2 regions of the Halobacillus sp. ABA4_118 genome follow, and region 2 is predicted to be linked to the other one. Evidence: predicted binding sites of a transcription regulator. Region 2 holds the regulator's gene; the other holds the start of a gene.
The links. The regulator LexA, encoded in region 2, represses DNA repair genes until DNA is damaged. The targets are predictions, from matches to a motif close to CGAACATATGTTCG.
Positions count from the first base shown of each region.

Region 1: the regulator LexA is predicted to act here: its motif matches at 1,760-1,773, upstream of ACXAGL_RS05145 (YolD-like family protein).

Region 1 covers NZ_JBSWWS010000001.1:1,040,580-1,043,997, forward strand. The annotation lists gene ACXAGL_RS05140 (transglycosylase domain-containing protein) at 1-884, shown strand, start outside; gene ACXAGL_RS05145 (YolD-like family protein) at 1,400-1,741, opposite strand; gene ACXAGL_RS05150 (YwhD family protein) at 1,904-2,446, opposite strand; gene ACXAGL_RS05155 (GNAT family N-acetyltransferase) at 2,534-3,103, opposite strand; gene ACXAGL_RS05160 (YwgA family protein) at 3,383-3,418, opposite strand, start outside.
Region 2 covers NZ_JBSWWS010000001.1:3,423,723-3,427,140, forward strand. The annotation lists gene ACXAGL_RS17505 (N-acetylmuramoyl-L-alanine amidase) at 1-1,053, shown strand, start outside; gene ACXAGL_RS17510 (hypothetical protein) at 1,141-1,371, shown strand; gene lexA (transcriptional repressor LexA) at 1,437-2,060, opposite strand; gene ACXAGL_RS17520 (YneB family resolvase-like protein) at 2,367-3,017, shown strand; gene ACXAGL_RS17525 (DUF896 domain-containing protein) at 3,120-3,353, shown strand.

The DNA.
Region 1 (3,418 bases), 2.4 Mb from region 2:
CCGTCGAAGGAAAGAGCGACCCGTATGTTCCAGCCAATTTCAACGATCAGTATGCGGATAAGCCGATAACAATGGCTCAAGCTCTTGCTGTATCCGATAACATTTATGCCGTATCCACCCATATGGATATCGGTCCGGAAAAGCTTGTCGAAACGATGAAAACGTTTGGTCTAGAGGGGGCTTTTGAACCCCACCCCTCTCTTGCCCTCGGCTATTCATCCATATCCTTGTACGACATGATCACGGCGTACGGAAAGATGGTCAAAGGATCTGACTCTCTCGAAGGGCATACGATTGAAAAAATTACCGACCGGCATGAACATGTGTTATATGAATATGAACCGGTCCTTTTGAAAGATGACCCTGTCGATCAGGAAACGGCCTTTACCGTCACCCATATGATGACAGGGATGTTCGATCCGGCCCTTGATGCCTCTTACGCTTCTGTGACAGGCACACCTGTTAACGGAAAACTGACCCGGATGTATGGAGGCAAATCAGGAACTACAGATACGGACAGCTGGATGATCGGTTTCAGTCCGCAATACGTTACAGGTGTATGGATCGGCTACGATGAAGGAGGGCGCCCTTTGGAAACGTTCAATGATCACCGATATGCCAAGTCCATCTGGGCGGATACGATGGAGGGCATTCACGAAGCTCTCCCTTCAGCGGCTTTCGTACCTCCACCAGGTGTGAAGGGGGTCTACATTGACCCTGATACCGGCTACCTTGCCGGACCTGACTGCCCTCAGGAGCGGCTCGTCTACATGGAAAAAGCGGACATACCGAAAAAAGTATGCGGAGGCAGTGAAGAAAAGGATATCAATGATGAATTCGAGGACGACCCATGGTTTAAAGATGTCGTGGACTGGTTCTTCTAACCAAAAAAGTCCGATCTTCAACCAGCAATAGAAAAACACGGAGAAAGCTCTTGTCACACAGTACTTGTACGCACGTTGTGTCTGAGGTCACGTTCCGCTTATCGGTGGATGCTTGCCGCGGGCACGGCCTCAGCTAACTTGGGTAGGAAAATCACCTGCCCAAGTGGATCTTCGGCTCGCGCTGTTCCCGCAGGCGTCACCACCGAACGCTTCTCGTGACCTACCCTATGGAGAGATGGACAAAAGATTGACCTTTTGTGAAACGGAAGGGGATCCTTGATTCTAAGATAATGCAGTCTGCTCCATGATCACGTTCATTCGCAAAAAGGAATGGTCGGATTTGGAGCGATAATAAAAAAGACAGAGAAAACGACCGGTCACAAGCCGGTCGTTTTCTCTGTCCTAGTCAAACATGTACGATCCATGTATTACTTAATATATTACCACGTCAAAGGTTCGTCAATACGAATCACAGAGATCTATCCGTATTTTATGAACATTCCGGTAAATCAAGCTCAGGCGATCGTTAAATCAATGATATCCTCCAAGGGAAAGCGGACCTGTTCCTTCGTTTCCCAGTGGATCCCTTTGACAACTCTTTCCCACCGGCTTACCTCCTGGACCTTCAGCAGACATTCTTCATAATCAAATCCATTATGGACCCTCAGACGGACGGTTAAATCATCCTTCACCGCCCTCTGCAGCAAAAAGTCGATTTCGACCGCCTTCTGTTCATCAATGATGCCTTTTTCCACGCGCTGATCCTCTTTCCACAGCTTTTTCACCATCTCCACATGTTCCGGCAGCATCAAAGACGTCCACTTAATGGTTCCTCGATCCCGATTACGATTATCCATCATGCCCCTCCTCAATCACGAACATTTGTTCTTATTCTATCATAAAAAAGGACAGCGTAAACTGGAAGTTACAGGAGAAGTGAAAAAAAGATCCCTTTCTCCAGAATACCTGAAAAAACGAGGCATAAAAAAAGCCGCCGGTTGTCCCGGCAGGCTCCCCTCTTATGAAACGCCTAACGCAGCCTTCAATTCCTGAGCCGTATTTTCCCAGAGCTCCGGTTTGAATTCACGAAGATATTCTCCAAGAATTTTTCTGCTCTTTTCATCCACGTGCTCGACAACAAAGCGTCCTTTTAACGATTTGTCCATATGATTCACGTGCTCCGGCATCAGCTTATACCCTCGCTTGATGGAACGATCGACGATGATTTCACTGGCAGCCACTCCGTAGTAGCAGGGATTCCCTCCACGGTAATCCACCGTCACCCAGGCAATCCAGTAATGAAGGCCATTGGCCACCACGTCTTTATCTGTGATGAATTTGATCCGCTTCTCTACTTTACTGCGGGCATGAAGCGCCCCCATGTCCACATAAGCTTCTTCTTCATTGGGATCGACGATGACCGGGGTCATATTCTCAAGACTGATGGAGCCTACCCCGTAGCCGCCGTGCCCGTCTGTCGCATCATCTTTGATGATCGTAAATTGATTTTTCTTCTTATCACTGCTGTCACTATTTTTCTTAAACTGATCGAATTCTTTCATGATTCAGCGAACCTCCTTTACAAGCCCGTACGTTTTGCCCCTATTTTAACATAGAACCACCGGGATGGTGGAGTGAAAGGGCAGCGGTCACTCTTCCTTATTGGTCAAACGTTTGTTCAAGGCCAGGTATTCTTCCTTCAGCATAGAGAAGACAACCGTATCCTGAAACCTCTCCCCATCAAAATCCGTCTGACGAAGTGTCCCTTCCTCCTGAAATCCATATCGTTCAAGAAGTTTCCTCGACCCCTGATTTTCTGCAAATATATCTCCGACGATTCTGTTCAGCTGCAGCTCCTCAAACCCATACCGGAGAATGGCGGCCATCAATTCAGACATGACGCCTGAACGCTGATACCCGGGAGAGATGACTACTCCCATCTCCGCTTTCCTGTGCCAGTGATGAAGCTTATGAAACCGGAAAAATCCAATAACGTCTCCACTCCGGTCTTCGATCACCCAGGGGATTTCGCGCTTCTCCTCATAAGCCGTCAAGTACGCTCCAACTTGTTTTCTCATCTCCTCGATATTCTGAACCGGATGGGCCGTGATATACTTCATCGTTCCGCCGTCCCCCATGAACGGGAACAAAGAAACGGCGTCTCCTTCACGCAGACCCCGAAGACGGTAATGCTCGGTATGTAACGACGGTATGGCCATTTTCTCATCCTTTCCCAGGCATTCCTGTTCTTCTGTGCAAGCCTTTTCCTCCAGGAGCATAAAAAAGATTGCCCTTCACACATACGCTCGGGCCAGGTGGAGGACAATCTAACGGCAGTAACGCAGTCCACATCGTTCTTCCCAATCTGAGAAACTGCGCTCTATTTTTTCTTTTCTCGAACCATACATCCATTTTCCTTCGCACGTCGTCTATGCGGAGCGTGACCATCCACACGACATACAAGACAACTCCAACGGACACGTACTTTTTATTCCTATCTAATGCATACCGCGGATCGTTTCGATGAAGGTCCA
Region 2 (3,418 bases):
GCTTTGGATGATGGACATGGAATGGAAACTCCGGGAAAAAGAACGCCATACATTCAGGAATTAGGCAGACAAATCAAGGAGAACGAATACAATCGTAAAGTTGTACAGTATTTATCGAACATTCTGCTGGATCATGGATTCCGCGTGCTTCTCGTAGCACCGACAGATGAAGACACACCATTATCCTACAGGACGAGAGCGGCCAATGAGAACAATGCGGATATTTATGTATCCGTTCACTACAATGCTTTTGATGGGTCCTTTGGCGGGGCAGATCCAAACGGAATCGAACTTTACGTCTATCCCGGATATTTGAACCGGTCCGCCGGGCGTCTTGCTTCATCACTTGCGAAATACTTACGCCAGGGCACCGATCAAAACTTCAGAGGGATTAAAGAAGCGAACTTCCACGTTCTACGTGAAACGGATATGCCGGCAGTGTTAACAGAGAACGGCTATATGGATAACAAGCGGGAAGCATTATTGATGATTGACGAACGCTTTCAAAAAGAAGTTGCAGAGGAGCACGCCCGGGGCATTTTAGAATACTTTGGAGTTCCGTTCAATGGCGGAATCGACTATCTTTCGCTTGGGGATACCGGCGCGGAAGTCAAGGAAATGCAGGAGAACTTATTAAAACTGGGTTATACCATGAATGGTTATGGAGCTGACGGCAGCTTCGGTCCTGCCACAGAAGCGGCAGTCAAGGCTTTTCAAAAAGACCAGAAGCTTGAAGTGGACGGCTTTTATGGACCGAAAACGAAAGCGGCTGTGCAGAAAGCCTTGGAAGACCTGGATAAAGGAGAAGAGGAAATGGAAAAATTGGCAGTTGTCATAAATTCTTTTGCGGATTTTCCTGCCGTTGAAGCGCTGGCAATCCGTAAAAATGCATTAATTGCACTTAGAGCCGTAGCAGAAAAACGTCAGGTGGCTGAACAAATTATTGTGGCTGGAGGAGGCACAGATGGGCTTAAGGGGAGTAATTTTATTGACTTGACGGGAAAAACCAGATTGGAAACCTCCCAAAACATTAAAAATTATTTAAGTAAATAAAAGAGCTGCAAAACATTCCAGTGTACATTTCCCTTGTTCCTGCATATAATAAATGTAGAACAAATGTTCGGTTAAGGGGTGTGCAATATGGAAACGATTTTCAAACAGTCTGTAGAAAATAAGAAGATCATCGATATGATCTATTTATCTAAGGGGAAACATTGGTCTCAGCGTTCTGTAAGAGTGATTAAAAACCATCCTGATGCCATCCTTGCTTATTGTCTGCAGAAGAAGAGCGTCCGCACATTTTTGAAGAAGAATATTTATTCTGCTGATTTCCGGAGACGGAATAAAAGAAATCGTACGGGGGCTTCTTAACGTTCATATTCTCATGTTCAATACAAAAAACGGCGGGATTGCTCCCGCCGTTTTTTGTACGTGTATTAATGAACGGTACGGTATAAGCCGACGACTCTTCCGAGAATGGATACATCATTTAAAATGATCGGTTCCATCGTGGCATTTTCAGGCTGAAGACGGATGTGATTCTTCTCTTTAAAGAATCGTTTGACAGTAGCCTCTTCCTCTTCCGTCATAGCCACAACTATATCCCCGTTCTGGGCAGTCTGCTGCTGTCTGACAATGACCATGTCCCCGTCAAGAATGCCCGCCTCAATCATACTTTCTCCTTGAACGATAAGGACGAACGTATTGTCTTCCGATCCTGCAAGCGTATCCGGGAGGGGAACATATTCTTCAATGTTCTCTACCGCCGTAATCGGTGAACCAGCCGTAACTTTACCGATGACAGGGGCATAAGTGGCTTCCCCGCGGGGGATACTGTGGTCTTCTTCCAGCTCAATCACTTCGATGGCCCTTGGTTTCGTAGGATCCCTGCGGATATATCCCTTTTTCTCAAGACGGGATAAATGACCGTGGACGGTGGAACTGGAGGCCAGCCCTACAGACTGACCGATCTCCCTTACAGATGGGGGATATCCTTTTAGTAGAACCTGTTCTTTTATGAAATCTAGTATTTCCTGCTGCCGCTTTGAAAGTTTGCTCATAGATTAGCACCTCGTACATAGGATTATAGTAACCACATTGTACCATGCCATCCTCAAAAATACAAACAAGCGTTCGAAAAAAGTCGTTGACAAGAACATACATTCGTCTATAATAGGTATTAGAAAACGCGAACAGAGGTTCTTAGGAACGTTCGTTCTTAAATGGAGGGTTAATTATGTTTAATAAACTATCAAAACTGGACTACACTTATATCGTTTTGTTTATTGTTAGTTTTGCTATTCTCTATTATTCTATGGTTACAAGCGGATAAATCTTGAAAACCAGTAGAAGCGGGGACATACATCATGAGAGTAATCCTATATTGTCGCGTAAGCACGGAAAAAGAGGCCCAGGTCAGCTCCTTGAAAAGACAGAAGGCAGAACTGCATGCCATGGCCGAACATCATGGAATGGAAGTGGCTGCCTGTATAGAGGAGCAGGCGAGCGGGTATGAGATTGAACGGGAAGGTGTTTTCCAGATGCTTGATGCTTTTTCCAATCACGAAGCAGAGGCTCTGTTGGTTCAGGATGAGACGAGGCTTGGCAGGGGAAATACAAAAATCGCTTTGTTCCATCAATTGAACCGGTTGAATGTTAAGGTTTATTCCTTAACCCATAACGGGGAACTGCATCTTTCCGAGTCAGACTCCATGGTTCTTCAGATTGTGGGCATCGTTGAGGAGTACCAGAGAAAAATTCATAATATGAAAATCAGGCGGGGGATGCAGAAAGCGGTCGCCGAAGGCTATGATCCATCTTCGAACCTGTCCAATCAGCATCTGGCAGCGGGGAGAGAGAGGAAGGAATTTCCGATCGAAGAGGTTGTCAGGCTCAGAGGGAGTGATTTGACGTTCAAGGACATTGCGGCAACACTAAGAGGGCTTGGGTATGATGTATCCAAGGCAACGGTTCACCGCCGCTATCAAGAGTACATATCACTTGAAAAAGAAGAATAGGCAGGTTACTATAGGAACATAAGGGAGACAAGAGTCTTAGGGCTGCTTGTCTTTTTCATGTTCTAAAGCTGATCCAGACTATAAAAAAAAGGAGAAGGATCTATGTTATCTCAAGAAAAATTGGACCGTATAAACGAATTAGCCAATAAATCAAAGCAGCAGGAATTATCGGAAGAAGAGAAAAGCGAACAGAAGAACCTGCGTCAGGAATATTTACAGAGTGCCCGTAAATCATTCAAAAACCAGTTGAAAGGTGTCACGGTTATCGATCCTGCCGGGAATGATGTGACCCCTGCCAAACTGCGTCAAATGCAGGAAAACGAAAAGAAAAACTAAACGACTGGACCGATCCGCATCTTCTTTAAAAGGTGCGGATTTTTTTCGTTTAATTCTACAGAAAC